Hahella sp. HNIBRBA332: one gene and its partner. The protein of the gene in region 1 interacts with the protein of each later gene in a pairwise test. Links are inferred from orthologs where the notes say so. Each region holds a gene or a part of one and is shown in the gene's direction. Other genes may lie near its edges. The genes, in order: O5O45_RS15115 and O5O45_RS01150.

Region 1 (8,589 bases):
AAACCAGCAATATCATTTGCTCCCAGACCTTCACGAAGCTCAGCTATTAATCCGTTGGCAGCCTTTACTGCATCAATAGAGAATGCCTTGTCGTCTATGCCAGGAAATGAGAATCTGAGTAAATCCAAACCGGTAAGCGCTTTATCTAAAGAACCAAATCCAGAAATCTTATTGTACAGTCGAGCCGCAAGGTTTCTTCGGTAGGCTATATTTATGTCCAATACAGGCTCAACAGCTTTATCACCAACGATTACAAGTCCTTTCGGTGGAAGCTCGCGATAATCATGGTCTTTTTTTGTATAAATCAGAGCTCCACCTGAAGAAACAGGGCTGTAAGTTCGAGCTTTTTTAGGCAGTACGCGCACGACATCAGAAACGTTTCCATCCCCCACTAATAACTCAAAAAACTCATCATTGCCCATTGTAACGAGCTTATCTAGTGGAAGATCTACCGCTAAATTTACTATACTCCCCCATACCTTATGATCTTTACCTTCACAGATAACATCTTCAACAAACTCTTCCAAATGAACTGACTGTGAATGATCACAGATGCTTTTCAGATACATACAAATATTAAGCTCAGAAACCTTTGATACAACCTGCCTCAAATCTTGTATCAGATCATCAGGAATTTTTCTTAAGTCCATAATAGAGTTTGGCTCGCAATAAACTTCCTTACCTAACTTTTCTTCTATCTTCAAAACCACGCTACTTTTCATTCTTTCCTCACTGAGGCTTTTTTGAGATTATCCTAAACTTAGAGGGCACATCTTCAACAATTTCGACACTACCGTCTTTCATTTTTATATATACATCCTCTTTTTTAAATACCTCAAAGTCAAACTCAGAATACCCTAATTTGTCTCTCGCCCTACCAAATGACATTTTCTTGATTGCCTCCCTCATGGCTTCACCCTCATCCAGAAAACCTTCATTATGGTTTAGTTTAATTGCGATATACTCTCTCTTAAAATTATCACTATTTTTACTCATCAAAGATCCGTTCATATTTGGAGGATCAACATCAACCCCCATAACACTCTTGTATTTATCAATACCCAACTCTAAAAAGAAATCCGTTATAGACTCACCATCTTTCAGCCGGATAACCTTTTCATCGTCAGTAATATTTTCAATTACAAATTCAGGACCATAATCATACACCGCGATACTCCCAAGCACATTTTTATCGTCTATCTTAACCTCAATATCTCGTGGATCTCCCATTTCTTTTATTACAAGATCCTCCTTGGAGACCACTATTGATTCAAGTTTAGACGTATCCTTCCCTTTTTTATGAAGCAACTCAAAATCTTTTGTGGTGATTTTATTTTGAGGTGGTGTGCCTAGCTTATTGCCCCCCTCCTCCGATCCCGAGCCATATATCAAGTCAGAAGAGGGCTCAATCCCCGAGACTTCCACAACCGTCTCCCCGTCCGTCACTTCGCTAATAGATGGAGCCTCAACACTAGCAGGTTTATTAAGCTTGGCTTCGACGGAGCCATTTGTACTGCCTTTCTTTTTGATAAAGCGGTACTTTTTCTTAAGCTGTTTGGCTAGATTACGGAGTAACTCACCAAGCTTGGCGAGTTTTGGCATTAAGCGCGCTTTACTGACAGCCATCCCTGCCGCCCCCACACCACCAGTTGCAGAAGCTAACAAAGCGGCCAGCACAATCTCAAACGCACCACCTCCAGCGAACTCCGCCAGCTCGGTGATATGTTGTGACGTGGCGAACTCTTTTGCAAAAGACGCCAAAATAGCCTGGGTTTCTTCATCTTCGTATACAAAGGAAGCGATTTCCTGAGCCTCAGCTATCAGCTCAGGTGTAATCATATTTGGATCAAAGCCTAAGGCTTTAACTAAAGCGTCATGATTAGATTTATCAAAGTTCTTTATAAAGTCAGACTTCCAGTCATCAGTTTCAGTGTTATAAGACTCCCATGAGGTTTTGATTGCCCGATTGAGCACAGCGTTGGGACTAGCAAGATCAAGTACATTGTCAAGGAACTCCAACATTCCAACGCCAGCGTCAAAAATGCCCTTTGCAACACGGTTCTCCAGATCTGTTTTCTTCTGGAGAATACTCAGTTTCGAAAACGCCTCATCTCTCCTAGCAGCCTCTTCCTTTTCTTCTATAAGAATACCCTCAAGCGCTGAGGCGATCTGACTCCTAGCAGCATTAATTGCCCCCTCATCCGGCGCCTCGCCAAACTCGGCCTCAACGTCACTGGCGGGCAAATCCGAAAGCTTGGCCGCACCCCCACCATCCAAAACGCCTGTGTATACAGAGCCATCTGCGACTACCGTCACTTTGTACGGCAGACCAGCGGCAGGTTGGCTATTTTGGAGTTCGCAGACCAATTCAAGAGTATGTTTATCCTCCGAAAACTTCTGTAGTGGACAGGAGCCCGCCAAGTCATCCACATTACCAGACTGGTTCGCAGCCTTAGCGTCTATAGCATCACTCTTTCCACTCATGAAACCATATCCTCTATTTGCATATTGGCGTTGCGCCAGTGGTCGTAAAATGCTTTAAATCTGTCGCTGATCGAGCCTAATGTTCGTTTCTCCAGAAAGTCCCGTTTGATCCACTGGTTGTCTGGTTTATCCATGAAATCCCATCCCAAAAAAACGCACGTTTTTATGTAGTAATAGGCGTCGCGACGCGCTTGCAGACCTAAACGCTTAAACTGAATAAGGGCGTCGCTTATGCGGGTGCGCAATTCGAGTTCTGAGTAGTGCTGTAATCTTTGTGGGTAGGCTTCGCGAAAGTCGTTTTCCAAAGTGCGAATAAAAGACTTGTAGACAGAGCTACGTAGCCTCTCTATCTGATCCCGCCTGATTTTAAATGTGGAACTAGAGAAATATTCCACATGCCGCCGTTGCGCATTGATCAGCGTGGGCCGGGAGCGTGTAAGTTCTTCATCCTCGGAGACAGGTGCTCGACTTGTTATAAGATCATTTCGATCCCGTTCAAACTTAAGCCAGAAATTCGCATCTTCGTCCTCCATCCAAAACTCGCCAATCTCGCCCATCAGCTTTTCGAGCTGCCCCTCGTCGCAAGTTGGGAGAAACTCACGCAAGATGCGAGGGTCATAATAGCGAAAGTACCAGTTCTCATGATTGGGTCCACGTACTTTTGAAACTCGTCGAAAGTGACGGACAACTTCTTGTAAAGATTTATCGGAAGCGAGATATATGCCCCACCCTTTTCCCCATCCTTGCTCAAATACCCATGAAGCAAAACGGCTGGTTAAAGTTACAACATGAGGCGAGGCGGATAACAATGTTTCACTGGCGTGTGGCCAGAACAGGCTGGAATGCTGGCAGCCACTGCGTTTAATGGCTGGATAAAGCCGACTATCGATCGCGCAATCAAGAATCGCATAGTAGTAGCAGAATTGCGGACTGCGCCATCTGAGTTGCTGCAAATAGGGTTTAGCCGTCATCAACGAGCACCAAACGTCAAAACCGGACACAACATAGCGACAAAGTGATAAAGCATGCCGAATACATCCCTTGTGATACTTCAATTCCGGGCCAATCTCAGAAATAGCGGCTCTGGGAAAAAGAGTGAATGGTATACAAAAAGATACAAAGCGCGGGATTGTATTTTATTTAGCCAATCAGACAATTCTCTGATTGGACTATGCCTAACGGCCATTCACCAAACTATTACAATCCTCCTCAGCATTGCATCCCTGCAAAGCTCAATCAAAGCCGAATATCACCCGCCATGATAAATAGACAGCGCCATACGCCTTACATGAGCGGGAAATTCCGTTACGTAGTTGCTCCAGTCGTTGTATTGGTCCAGTTTCAGTTCTTGCGACCAGCGGGGGATGTTATCCATGACCGCTCCGGGGCCTTTTGTCGCTATGGTGTTGGTAATCTGAGTTGAGACCAGTTGATAGAGATCTTCCACGAAGGTTACGTTTTCCTCCAGTGCCTGCACGGAAGTAGAGGTTGAATGTGCGTTTACCGCAATCTGCGGTTTCAGGTCCTGCATCATTCTGAGGGCTTTCAGTACGCCCAGATAGTTGTCGTTGTCCATCCACACGCCGGGGATAATGTACCTGTCCGCGTATAGGTCTGCGCTGTAGACGATGCCGTCTTCGGGCAAGTGAATGATGGTGGAGGCGAAGCCGTCCGCCGGCCCGACGTGAATGAGCGTCACTTTGCGTCCGCCAAACTGAAAACTGTGCCGGTCGTCAAACACTGCATGTACCTTCTTTGGCGCCATGCCTCTGACGTCCAGATCAAACACGGCTTTACAAGAGATGTGACAGATCACTTCCGCACCGGGAAACGTCTCTGTACCGCCAACATGGTCCAAATGCTCATGGGACAGGACGATGTGGGTCACCGGACGGTCGGTGAGCTTGGCGATTTCGGCTTGCAGCGCCTTCGCTCTTTCCGGGGATGCAGGGTCTGTAATCAACACCCCGTCTTTGGAGAGCAACACCAGACTGGTTATACCAGCTTCAGAAATTGCGTACGCGTCCTGCTTAAACTTAACGACTTCCGCCGCCTCGACCTCACCGATCATCAGCGTCGCCGCCAAAAACAAAAAAATAATACTGTACATTTCAGTTTCCTCATTTTTTGTGGTTTTAATGCTCCTGTACGGCAAAAAGTATTCGCCGAAGAAGTGGTGGGAAGCCTAGGAATCAATTGGTTAATGGCAGGTTAACGCCAATTCATATCGGCCGAGTGACGCCACTGGCGTTTAGCCTCGCATTCATTCAATTCCTGTGCTTTAATGCGCCCGTTTAAACCCACGTAAATATGAGGAGACTGCCATGGCACGGGCTAGCGCGCGTCACATCCTGGTAAACAGCGAAGATCAGTGCAACGATCTGAAAAAGCAGATCGAAGACGGAGCGGATTTCGCCGCTCTGGCCAAAGAACACTCTCAGTGCCCCTCCGGCCGCAATGGCGGTGAGCTGGGCGAGTTCGGCCCAGGTCAAATGGTTAAAGAATTCGATCAAGTGGTTTTCAGTGCGGAAGTCGGCACTGTTCAGGGTCCAGTCAAGACTCAGTTCGGCTACCACCTGTTGGAAGTCACTAAGCGCACTGACTAAGAGCGCCGAGGGCGATGCGTCTTAACGTCGCCCTTATCTCCTCCTCAACCGTCTTTATCCTTTAATCTGCTTCTCTTTTTCCATTCTCCCTCTTTAAATTTCCCGACTTTCCCTCCATAAATAACTTCAACCTTTTATCCGACCACCTCACAACGGTCCGCCCATGCAGCAAGACGTTTCTACAGCCCGCATCGGGGCGCTCAAAGCCACGCTTGAGTTTATTCTTCCTTACAAACGACAAATTGTATTCGCGCTCTGCGCATTGTTTTTCACCGCCGGCATTACCCTGTCCATTGGTCAAGGCATACGACTGCTTATCGATCAGGGTCTGGCGACGCAGTCCGAGCAGATGCTGTCCCGCTATGTGCTCATCTTTCTAGGCCTGATCGTCGCGCTGGCGCTCGGCACCTTCACCCGCTACTACTGGGTGACCTGGTTGGGCGAGAGAGTGGTGGCGGATATCCGCCGCAAGGTGTTCGATCACCTGATCGAGCTGCATCCCGGCTTTTTTGAAAGCAATCGCGGGCTGGAGATTCAATCCCGCCTCACTGCCGACACCACCCTGCTGCAATCGGTCATTGGCTCCTCCGTCTCCGTGGCGCTACGCAATATCATCATGATGATCGGCGGGATCATCTGGCTGTTCATCACCAACGCCAAACTCACCGCCATCGTCATGATTTCCGTGCCCTTAGTGGTGTCCCCCATTCTGATATTCGGACGGCGCGTGCGAGGTCTGTCCCGACGCAGTCAGGATAAAGTGGCGGATGTCGGCTCCTACATCGGCGAAGTGCTTGGGCAAATCAAAACCGTCCACGCCTACAATCATCAACAGTTGGATAAACAACGCTTTTCAGAGCATGTTGAAGACGCCTTCAGCGTCGCCAAGGAGCGTATCGTGCAACGGGCCATTCTGGTGACGGTCGTCATCGTTCTGGTATTGGGCGCAGTGGGTGCTATGTTATGGGTCGGCGGCCTGGATGTGATCCAAGGACGCATCAGCGGCGGCGAGCTGGCGGCGTTCGTATTCTACAGCGTACTGGTAGGCGCGGCGGTAGGCTCCGTCAGTGAGGTAATAGGCGAACTGCAACGGGCGGCCGGCGCGGCGGAGCGTATTGTGGAACTGCTGCAGTCAAAGAATGAAATCGCCGCGCCGCAATTCGGCGTGAAGAGCCTTCCTGAGCAGATCCCCGGCAATCTGTCGATTCGCAATGTCAGTTTCTCCTATCCGGCGCGACCGGACGCCAACGCCATCGATCACCTGAACCTGGACGTTGCGCCTGGGGAAACCTTGGCGCTGGTCGGCCCATCCGGCGCAGGCAAGTCCACCCTGTTTGACCTGCTGCTGCGCTTTTTTGATTGCAAGGCCGGAGAAATTCGTCTGGAAGGCGTGGATATTCGACAGCTTGAGCCTACGGATTTACGTCGCTGCTTCGCGTTAGTGTCGCAAACGCCAGCTCTGTTTTTCGGCTCCATTGAAGACAATTTACGCTATGGCAAACCAGACGCCACACAGGAGGAAATCGAAGCCGCCGCCAAAGCCGCCAACGCGCATGAATTTATCGCCGCGCTCCCACAGGGTTACAAAACCCGGTTGGGGGACGCCGGGCTTGGCTTGTCCGGCGGTCAAAAGCAACGCATCGCCATCGCCCGCGCCATACTCACCGACGCCCCCATTCTTCTGCTGGACGAAGCTACCAGCGCGTTGGACGCACAAAGCGAATATCTGGTGCAGCAGGCTCTGGAGCGCCTGATGCAAGGGCGCACCACCCTGGTGATCGCTCATCGTCTGGCGACGGTGAAAAACGCCGACCGCATCGCCGTGTTGAATCATGGTCGCCTGGAGGCTTTGGGCTCCCATAGTGAACTGATCCGCGACAGCGAACTCTACGCGCGTCTGGCGGATCTGCAATTCAATACGGAATGGGAAGAGCCGGTCGTCGATTAACTCGGGGCCGGTCAGTTGACCTGGGATTCGGGCTCGCCTGCGTCCTCTTCACAAGTCGGCAGACGACACAGGTATAAGGTGGTGCAGGCGCCGATACCGCTGAGCATGATCAGGCTCCACAGTTTGCCGACAACCACCATGGAAATGGCGAGTCCCACCCACAGACAGATCAACGCCCGTACTCTCACCTTGCGGGTGACGCCGCGTCCTGACTCAAAGTTCTTCACGATTGGCCCCAAATGGCGATGAGACACCAGCCAGTGATGGAATTTCGGCGAAGAACGCGCGAAGCAGGCGGCGGCGAGCAGAATAAAGGGCGTGGTGGGCAATAACGGCAACACAATGCCGATGACGCCAAGCACAACGGAAGTCCAGCCAACGACGACCAGCAGTATGTGAAGAGATTGTTTACGCATGTCGCGCCAGTCATCCAGAAATTGAAACCCAGAAAAACTCCGTAAAACGTCAGCCAGATCATTTTCAGGAGGTCCACATGGCCAATGCTAGTTTCAAATACGGAGCATGGCAAATTCAGGCCTCAAGCATATTGACCTGCGCCGACGACCGGTACACTCTGTTGCGGGCCGTTGTTGAAGACAACGATTCCCTAAACGATACAAATAGTTAGCCGCCCCTAATGGGGAATGACGCTAACCAGCACAGAGCAAACCACTCCTTACGCGCAGCGGAGAGATCCATGAAACAAGAGACCATCGCCATTCACGGCGGCTTTGCCGGCGACCCTACCACGCATGCCGTCGCGGCGCCGATCTATCAGACCACCTCCTACTATTTCGACAACACTCAGCATGGCGCTGATTTGTTCGACCTGAAAGTGGAAGGAAACATATACAGCCGCATCATGAACCCGACCAACGCCATATTGGAGCAACGTATGGCGCAACTGGAAGGCGGCATTGGCGCCTTGGCGATGGCCTCAGGCATGGCGGCGATCACCGCCACAATTCAAACGCTGACCCGCGCTGGCGACAATATTATCAGCGTCAATCAGCTCTATGGCGGCACTTACAACCTGTTCGCTCACACGCTGCCGCAATCCGGCGTCACTGCGCGCATGTTTAACAGCGACGACCCTGCCTCCATGGAAGCGTTGATCGATGCAAACACCAAAGCGGTTTTTTGCGAATCCATCGGCAATCCCGCCGGAAACGTGGCGGATCTTGAAGCACTCGCCGCAATCGCCCACAAACACGGCATACCGGTGATTGTCGATAACACTGTCGCCACTCCCGTGTTGTGCCGTCCATTCGATTTCGGCGCCGATATCGTGGTGCACTCATTAACCAAATATATCGGCGGCCATGGCACCACCATTGGCGGCGTGATCATTGATTCAGGCCGTTTCCCCTGGAAAGACAATCCCCGCTTTCCCCAGCTCAACGAGCCTGATCCGTCCTACCACGGCGTGGTGTATACCGAAGCCCTGGGCGACGCCGCCTTTATCGGTCGCGCGCGGGTGGCGCCGTTGCGCAATATGGGCGCAGCCCTGTCGCCATTCAACACGTTCCTGATTCTGCAAGGCGTCGAAAC
Region 2 (8,733 bases), 3.2 Mb from region 1 along the record:
AAAAAACGTCTATGCTCTATTAATCCGGATGTGCGTAGTCGTTTGCATGTGATTCAGGCGGATATCGAAGATCAGGCCAGCCTGGATGCGATGGCCAAAGACGCAAAAGCGGTGATCAATACAGTTGGTCCCTATATCAAATTTGGAGAGCCGGTGATCAAAGCGTGCGTGACGCAGGGCGCAGACTACGCAGACCTTACAGGGGAGCCTGAATTCGTAGACGCGATGATCAGTCAATACGATGAGGTCGCCAAGCGCAATAAAGTCAGAATAGTAAACTGTTGCGGCTTTGACAGTATTCCTCATGATCTGGGGGCTTATTATACGGTGACTGAGTTGACCCAGGGCTTGCCTGCAGACGCCTTGGCCGCCAACCCCGTTAAGCTGGAAGGATTTGTGCGCGCTGGGGGCGCTTTTTCCGGTGGAACCTGGCATTCCGCTGTGCACGCATTTTCGAGAGCCCGACAGGCGCGGTCAGATAAGCGCAACAAGCCGCGCATGTCTGAATCTACCCGTAAAGTCGGGAGTGTGGACTTCAATTTGCGTTTTCGTAAGGAAATCAACGCTTGGGCGTGTCCTTTTCCTACGATTGATCCTCAAGTGGTGAAACGCAGCGCCAGGGCGCTTGAGCAATATGGCCAAGAGTTTAAATATGGCCATTATGTTCAGGTGAAGAAGCTGCCCCGGGTTATTGCAGGCGCTGCGCTTGTCGGCGGCGTATTTGCGTTGGCTCAGCTCAAACCTACGCGTAATTGGCTTTTAAGCCTCAAGCCAGCGGGGCAGGGGCCTACACCTGAGCAGCGCAGCCGGGGCTGGTTTAAGGTGGTGTTTATTGGTTCCTGCGACGGTCGTCGTATAAAGACGCAGGTAAGCGGCGGCGACCCAGGTTATGGCGAAACCTCAAAAATGCTGGCGGAAAGCGGCTTGTGTCTGGCGCTGGATCGACGCAAATTACCGAAATCATACGGCGTGATCACCCCAGTCATGGCGATGGGGCGTCCATTGATGGATCGATTGCAGCAAAGAGGCGTCAAGTTCGAGGTTTTGGAATCGGCGGTTTGACGCTTTTGCCCATATCCTGAGAGAGCCACAGCCCGGCTAGAATCGCTCCACCGCCTATAAGATGGTAGCTCTCAGGATGCTCGCCGAGAAAAGGGATGGATAGCAGGGCGGTAAGCAGCGGCGTCAAATAGGCGAATAAAGCGGCGGTGCTGGGAGATGTCTTGGTGACGCCGTAGTTCCACAACAGGTATGCGCAGAGTGATGGGAATATCGCAACGTAGGCGATAACCGCCGCCAAGTCATAGGTCCACTCGAACCCGCCTTTAATATGGTGTTCCAGAGCATAAAAGGGCAGGATCATCGGTAGCCCTAGTCCCAGCAAAATCGCGAACAAGTCAAAGCCAGGGATGGGGATGGCCCATTTTCTCAACAAAACGGAGTACAGTGACCAAATAACCATCGCCGCCGCCATGATGCTGTCGCCGGCATTCATTTGCAAAGAGAGCAACGTGCTTGGTTCACCGTGTAGTATCACATATAGCGCGCCGAGGAAGGCGAGCGACACGCCGAGTCCGCTTTTAAGATTCAGACGCTGGCCAAGCAGGGGCATTGCTAAAACCAGGGTGGCTACCGGCAACAGCGAGTTCACTAATGTGATATTGAGTGCAGAGGTGAATTGCGCGGAGGTATACAGCAGTGAGTTGTAGGTCGCCACGCCGAGAAAAGCGAGCACGCTTATTTTGAGCCAGTGCTGCTTTATGAGGTCTTTATGACGCAGGAACGCCCGCAAAATAAACGGCGAGATAAGGAGCGCGCAAACCAGCCAGCGATGGAAAGACAGCGCCAGCGGAGGAATGCTGTCATTGAAGCCGCGCGCCACCAGTGCGTTACCCGCCCAAAATAATGATGTTCCCGCCAGTCCTAAGTAAGGCGCTATTCGAAAGAAGAGTGAATCAGAGGCATTGACGTCGCTCACTGCGCGGGTCCTTTTGTGTTGCTGGCAAGGCGGGAGAACGCCTGGTCCTGCCATGAGGGCTTTCGGGGCTTTCAATTCTAGGATAAATTCTATCTGTTCGGCCAATTTTTCCGTTTATATCAATCATTAAGCAGGTGAGAGCGACGAAACTGTTATGGAGCTTTTTGAAACATCCATTGTAGTGATTGGCGCAGGTGTTGTGGGGCTAAGCATCGCCAAGGCGTTGGCTGAAGGCGGGCAGGATGTGCTGCTGTTGGAGCGAGAGGGTCTTATTGGCTCTGGGATATCATCTCGCAACAGTGAAGTGATTCATGCTGGCATCTACTATCCGCAGGGCAGCCTGAAAGCCGAGACCTGTGTAAGGGGTAAGGCGCTATTGTACGAGTACTGCGCTTCTCGAGGGATTCCTCATAAGCGTTGCGGGAAGCTCATTGTTGCAACCCATCCTGATCAGATGGATGCCTTGCAGCAGATATATGAGGCGGCCGCCGCCAATGGCGTGACGGACTTACAGTGGTTGACTCAGGCCCAAGTTCAGGCGATGGAGCCTGAGTTAAAGTCTGTTGGCGCGCTGTACTCTCCTTCTACCGGCATTATCGACAGCCATCAGTATATGTTGTCCTTACAGGGTGATTTTGAACGTGCGGGCGGAATGACGGCGCTTAATTCGCCATTGCTGGGTGGGCGTATTGATGCAGAGTCAGTTACCTTGAGCGTTGGCGGCGCGGCGCCCTGTCAGGTGCGTGCGGAAGTGGTTGTGAATTGCGCGGGGTTGGATGCGATGGGAGTACTTGCTAACGTGGAGTGCTATCCATCTGTTGGAATTCCTCCGATCTATTTCGCCAAAGGAAGTTACTTTTCGCTATCGGGACGCAGCCCTTTTCAGCGCTTGATATACCCTGTGCCGGAGGACGGCGGACTGGGAGTGCACTTGACCCTGGACATGGGGGGGCAGGCGCGATTCGGTCCAGATGTCGAGTGGATAGATCGGCCGGAGTTCAGTGTAGACCCGCAACGGATGGCTAAGTTCGCCCAGGCTATACGCAATTACTGGCCTGCGTTGCCAGAGGGGATGCTGCAGCCGGCGTATGCAGGCGTCCGACCCAAGTTGTCGCCGCAAGGCGCGCGCGCAGAGGACTTTATCATCGATACGCCTGAACAGAACGGCGTTGCAGGCTGGTATAACCTGTTCGGTATTGAGTCGCCTGGGCTGACGGCCTCACTTGCCCTCGCGGAGAAGGTAGCGAAGCGGATATTAAATCATTAATAGTTCAGTCCATTGAGCGTCTTGCAATACTGAAAACATAAACCTCAAGCGCTCCCGCCATTTTCAGCGTGCGCGCCAGCTCATCCGCCGTGCTGCCTGTAGTGACGACATCGTCAATAATAATCAACGGCTGCTGAGGGAGGTCGGATGACGCCGCAAAGCTATTCTTCACATTGCTGCGTCTGTTTTTTCGATTTAGTCCGGTTTGAGGCGGAGACGCCTTTATCCGCCGGCACAGTTTGCTGCTGAACTTTGTATTGGCATAGCGGGCCAGACTTCGCGCCAGCAGCTCCGCCTGGTTGAACCCACGTTTACGTTGCTTGCTGTTATGCATTGGAACTGGTATTAGCACGGGGGGTGAAATATGCGCGTAGGCCTGTTGAAACGCAGGGAGAGCTGCCTGCGCGAGCGCCCTGGCCCAATATCGTTTATCTCCATACTTCAACTGTCCAATGACTTGATTCAATGGGAAGGTGTAGTCAAAAGCGCTGGTGCTGGCGTCAAAGTGTGGAGGTTGACGCAGACAGCGTCCACAAGGGATGGCGTCAGGAGCTATCCGACTGATGCCGCAACGGGGGCAGGGGTGTTTGGGGGCCGCCAGGTCTGCAGCGCAGGCGGTGCAAATATGAGTGCCACACCCCGATTCGAGGCAAAGCAGGCAATGCTTTAGTTGTAAGCTGTTAACCTTTTCTCTGAGAAAGGTTGACAGCTTTTTGGCCCGGCTTATTATGTCTTCCATGAATTTCTCTCGTTTTTGGGTCCACTTTCCTGTGTCGAGGCGGATTATATCTCAGGCCCCGGCTAGTTTTGTATAACAGCAAGAGTTTGATATGACAGCAACTACGCAATCACCTATCCGCCATGACTGGTCTCTGGAAGAAGTTGAGGCTCTCTTCGCCCTGCCTTTCAATGACTTATTGTTCCAGGCGCAAGTCATGCACAGGCAGAATTTCGATCCGAATGAAGTGCAGGTCAGCACTCTGCTTTCCATCAAGACCGGCGCCTGCCCTGAAGACTGTAAATACTGCCCTCAGAGCGGCCACTACAATACTGGCCTTGACAAAGAGAAGCTGCTGGAAGTGGAAAAGGTGGTGAACGAGGCCAAGGCAGCCAAAGAGAAGGGCTCCAGCCGTTTTTGTATGGGGGCGGCTTGGAGAAACCCCCGCGCCAAAGATATGCCTTACGTCCTTGAGATGGTCAAACAGGTTAAATCTCTGGGAATGGAAACCTGCATGACCCTGGGCATGCTGACGGCGGACCAGGCGCTTGAGCTTGCTGGAGCAGGCTTGGATTACTACAACCATAACCTGGATACTTCTGAGAATTACTACGGTGAGATTATCACCACACGGACATACTCCGACCGTCTGGAAACGCTGCAAAACGTTAGAGACGCCGGTATGAAAGTCTGTTGCGGCGGCATCATGGGCATGGGGGAAAGCGCCCGCGACCGCGCTGCTTTGTTCACCCAGCTGGCGAATTTGCCCAGCCATCCTGAGAGTGTGCCGATCAATATGCTGGTCAAAGTGAAAGGCACGCCTCTGGAAGTGCAGGAAGATATAGATCCGTTTGATTTCATTCGCACCATCGCCGTTGCGCGAATCCTTATGCCCAAGTCTCACGTGCGTTTGTCCGCAGGGCGTGAAGATATGAATGAGCAGATGCAGGCAATGTGTTTCCTGGCGGGCGCCAATTCCATTTTCTATGGCGAGAAACTGCTGACCACGCCCAACCCTGAAGCGGATAAGGATATGATGCTGTTCAAGAAACTGGGCATTCGTCCGGAACAGCGCGAACAAGCGCATTCGGAGGATCAGCAGGAAGCATATCTGCATGACGTTATTCAGGCGCACGATCAGCAACAACGCATGGAAAGCATGTTTTACGACGCGACAAAAACTGCTTAAACGTCATGTCTAAATGGGGGCATCTTGCGCAGACGCTGGCGGCGCGAATACAGCAGGACCTTTATCGCAGCCGCTTGACAATAGACAGCCCGCAAGCGCCTCGGGTCATGATTGAGGGGCGAGAGTACCTCGCCTTCTGCAGCAATGATTATTTAGGGCTGGCCAACGATCCACGCGTCATCGCCGCCGCACAGCAGGCTCTGAAGGAGTTTGGCCTTGGCGGCGGCGCATCCCATCTCGTTATAGGTCATCATCGCGCTCATCATGAGCTGGAGCTGGATCTGGCCGAATTCACTGGGCGCGACCGCGCCTTGCTGTTTTCAACCGGTTATATGGCTAACCTTGGCGTGGCGTCTGCACTGTTGGGCAGGGGCGACTACGTCATTGAGGACAAACTCAACCATGCATCGCTATTGGATGCGGGGATTTTATCCGGCGCAAAGCTGTTGCGCTATCGCCATACGGACTCTGAGCATCTGGCGTCGCGGTTGGATGAGGCGCGCGACAGTCGGGCCTTGGTGATCACGGACGGCGTATTCAGCATGGACGGCGATATTGCTCCGTTAGACGATATAGCCCAGATATGCCATAGCAAAGACGCCATGCTGATGGTGGATGACGCTCACGGCTTTGGCGTTCTGGGCGCCAACGGCGGAGGCTGTGCTGAGCATTTTGGGTTGAACCAGAGCGATGTACCAATACTGATGGGAACTCTCGGCAAGTCCTATGGCGCTGCCGGGGCCTTTGTCACTGGCTCGGAAGAACTGATTGAAACATTGGTGCAATTCGCCAGAACCTATATTTACACCACTTCCATGCCCCCGGCGATCGCTGCTGCGGCGCGTGTCAGCTTGTGTATCAGTCGGGAAGAATCATGGCGTCGCGAGCGATTGAATGAATTGGTGGCGCGCTTCCGTAAAGAAGCAGCGGGAATGGGTTATCAGCTGGCGGCCTCTTCCACTCCGATACAACCCATTTTCATTGGCGATGCGGCTACAGCGATGGAGCTGAGCCAGGCGTTACGCAAAGAAGGTATTTTGATAACGGCAATTCGCCCTCCAACGGTTCCAGCAAATACCTCGCGACTGCGCGTGACGTTCAGCGCCGCTCATACGGATGACGATCTGAACCAACTATTGGAAGTCCTCTATAAGTATCGTGGCGCCGCGAATATCGCTGGAGCAGTGAATGTCTGACAGACGCTTTGATTCAGTTCATCTGATTGGCGGCTGGGCGCAGCCGCAGTCGGCGCTTGAGCCACTGACGCAGGCATTTAGCGACGCTTCAGCGGTTACGACCTGGACGTTGTGTGATTCCTATGCCGCGCTTGCTCCCCAGCTATCCGCCCAGTGGAATGAACGAACCCTGATCGTGGGCTGGTCGTTAGGCGGTTCTTTGGCGATTCGCAGATTGGCTGCGGAGAACCTGAAGGTGGCGGGTTTGGCGTTGGTGGCTTGTAATCCATTTTTCCCCGGAGACAGTCATTGGCCAGGGGTCGGCCTGGAATTACTCGACAGCTTCGCCGAAGACTTGAGGGTGGATCGTGGGCGATTACTGAGGCGCTTTAATCTGTTGCAGACCCAGGGAGCAGCGGCGGCGCGGGCGCAAGCTCGACAGACTTTAGGCTTCGCCTCTGATATTGAGTCCTGGTCAGATCGGCAGTTAAGCGCTTCTTTGGAGTGGTTGCGGAGCTGGGACTTGCGTGATGAACTGGCGCGTCTTGATGTTCCGGTCTCCCACTTTCTAGGGGAGGCGGATGCGATTGCGCCGGTCGCTCTGGCGCAAAGTCTTCAGCAAAACTACCCCGCCCACCGAGTGAAAATAATCGGTGGCATGAGCCATTTCCCTGATGCAGAGGCAAGCCGCTTCATTGCGGAATGTCTGCAGTCAGGATGAAAAAGCGTGGACCAACTCGATGAATCATGCAGTAACGTTTAAATCCATAGTGTCGACTTCCTCTCTTGCAGATTTGGAGCGTGGCGTCATGGATAAATCCAAAGTGGCTGAGTCGTTTAGCGCCGCGGCTGCGACCTATGACCATCTGGCCGGCATGCAGAAAGAGGTGGGCGAAAGCCTGGTGTCGCTCAGTCGAGAAAGTTCTCCGCAGGATATTATCGATGTGGGGTGTGGTACGGGATGGCTAACTCACCGCCTGAAAAACAGCTTTCCGGAAGCAAGATTGTGCGCCTATGACTTATCCCCAGGGATGATTGAGTACGCCCGCGCGCATCACGATGGCGTGGCGGCGCTCTGGGCTGTCGCTGATATGGAGTCGCTGCCTGTGGCGGACGCTAGTCAGGACCTTGTGTTCAGCAATATGGCGATGCAGTGGTTGGATGACCCTAGTGTCTGGTTTGCCGAGGTGAGCAGGGTGTTGCGGCCTGGGGGTCGACTGATTTGCTCAACATTGCTGACGCAGACCTTGTTTGAGCTGGAGCAGGCATGGACTGGAGTGGACGGAGATCGGCACGTCAATCGTTTTCTGAGCGTGGAACAGGTTGCTGAGGCGGCGGTTTCCTGTGGCTTACAGGGAGAATGTAGAGAGTCCCTGCATGTGCGTTTTCATGACTCCGCACTCGGTGTTATGAAAGAGCTTAAAGGTATTGGCGCCCACAATATTCAATCGGAGCGCCCGCAAGGCCTGACTGGCAAGCGACGGCTGCGACAGGTGCTTGAAAACTATGAAAAATGCAGACAGGAACAAGGGGTGCCCGCCACCTATCATGTTGGGGTCTGCGTATATAGCAGGATCTAATTCATGGCGAAGACTTTTTTTGTAACAGGGACGGATACAGAGGTTGGAAAGACCTTTGTATCCGCTGCGTTACTGCATGCGGCCGGGGCCCAGGGTAAGCGTACGCTGGGTTTGAAGCCGGTTGCATCCGGTTGCGAGCAGACCCCTGATGGACTGCGGAATGAAGATGCATTGGCGTTGCTGCGGTACGCTACGGTGAAGCTTCCGTATGCGCAAGTAAATCCCATTGCCCTGGAGCCTGCGATAGCTCCTCATATAGCGGCGCGGCAGGCAGGACGCACATTGTCCGCACCTCGATTGGCAGGGCTGTGTCGCGGCGCGTTGATGACGCCTCACGACTTCTCTTTGGTTGAAGGTGCGGGCGGTTGGTTGACGCCGTTGAATCCGCGTGAATATTTAAGTGACCTCGCCGCGATGTTGGATATTCCTGTTATTCTCGTGGTGGGTATGCGTTTAGGGTGCATCAATCACGCTTTGCTGACCGCGGAAGCGCTGCGTGGCGGACGCTTGAAGTTGGCGGGATGGGTGGCGAATCAGGTGTCAGAAGAGGCCATGCCTCAGCTGGCGGATAATCTTGAAACATTGAGCGCTAGAATTTCAGCGCCCTGCCTGGGCGTCGTTCCGAGGGCGGAGACGCCGGACAGTCCCAATGTTCAGGCTTCCCTGCGGTTGGCGCCATTGTTTGATTGATGAATTGGCATACTTGCTGTCATGGCTTGATGGCAGCTTTGTGAAGAAACTTTACAGCTGGTTGAAAATTGAACGGATTGATGGGTACAATCAAAGTTGAGTCAGTCTGATCGTCGAGTGGTAATGCGATGATTTC

Evidence for each region.
Region 2: the proteins of O5O45_RS15115 (region 1) and O5O45_RS01150 interact in binary tests that used the Escherichia coli proteins (3 or more experiments, as listed by UniProt). The link is inferred for Hahella sp. HNIBRBA332 from one-to-one orthologs.

Annotation. Positions count from the first base shown.
Region 1 is NZ_CP132203.1:3,410,348-3,418,936, forward strand. The notes cover bases 3,612-6,449. They hold O5O45_RS15115 (peptidylprolyl isomerase), read left to right. Parts: upstream 3,612-4,808; coding sequence 4,809-5,090; downstream 5,091-6,449. Other genes in these bases: O5O45_RS15110 (MBL fold metallo-hydrolase), read right to left, coding at 3,734-4,594; O5O45_RS15120 (ABC transporter transmembrane domain-containing protein), read left to right, coding at 5,254-6,449. Outside these bases: O5O45_RS15095 (hypothetical protein), read right to left, coding at 1-722; O5O45_RS15100 (hypothetical protein), read right to left, coding at 730-2,484; O5O45_RS15105 (DUF4123 domain-containing protein), read right to left, coding at 2,481-3,455; more of O5O45_RS15120, read left to right, coding at 6,450-7,038; O5O45_RS15125 (YbaN family protein), read right to left, coding at 7,050-7,454; O5O45_RS15130 (O-acetylhomoserine aminocarboxypropyltransferase/cysteine synthase family protein), read left to right, coding at 7,736-8,589. UniProt on the Escherichia coli protein: PPIases accelerate the folding of proteins. It prefers amino acid residues with hydrophobic side chains like leucine and phenylalanine in the P1 position of the peptides substrates.
Region 2 is NZ_CP132203.1:220,611-229,343, forward strand. The notes cover bases 1,207-4,188. They hold O5O45_RS01150 (NAD(P)/FAD-dependent oxidoreductase), read left to right. Parts: upstream 1,207-2,132; coding sequence 2,133-3,245; downstream 3,246-4,188. Other genes in these bases: O5O45_RS01145 (DMT family transporter), read right to left, coding at 1,207-1,978; O5O45_RS01155 (ComF family protein), read right to left, coding at 3,250-3,984; bioB (biotin synthase BioB), read left to right, coding at 4,076-4,188. In the rest of the region: O5O45_RS01140 (saccharopine dehydrogenase family protein), read left to right, coding at 1-1,062; more of O5O45_RS01145, read right to left, coding at 1,031-1,206; more of bioB, read left to right, coding at 4,189-5,152; bioF (8-amino-7-oxononanoate synthase), read left to right, coding at 5,158-6,348; O5O45_RS01170 (alpha/beta fold hydrolase), read left to right, coding at 6,341-7,048; malonyl-ACP O-methyltransferase BioC, read left to right, coding at 7,137-7,907; bioD (dethiobiotin synthase), read left to right, coding at 7,911-8,597; O5O45_RS01185 (flagellar biosynthesis protein FlgE), read left to right, coding at 8,726-8,733. UniProt on the Escherichia coli protein: Catalyzes the dehydrogenation of L-2-hydroxyglutarate (L2HG) to alpha-ketoglutarate and couples to the respiratory chain by feeding electrons from the reaction into the membrane quinone pool.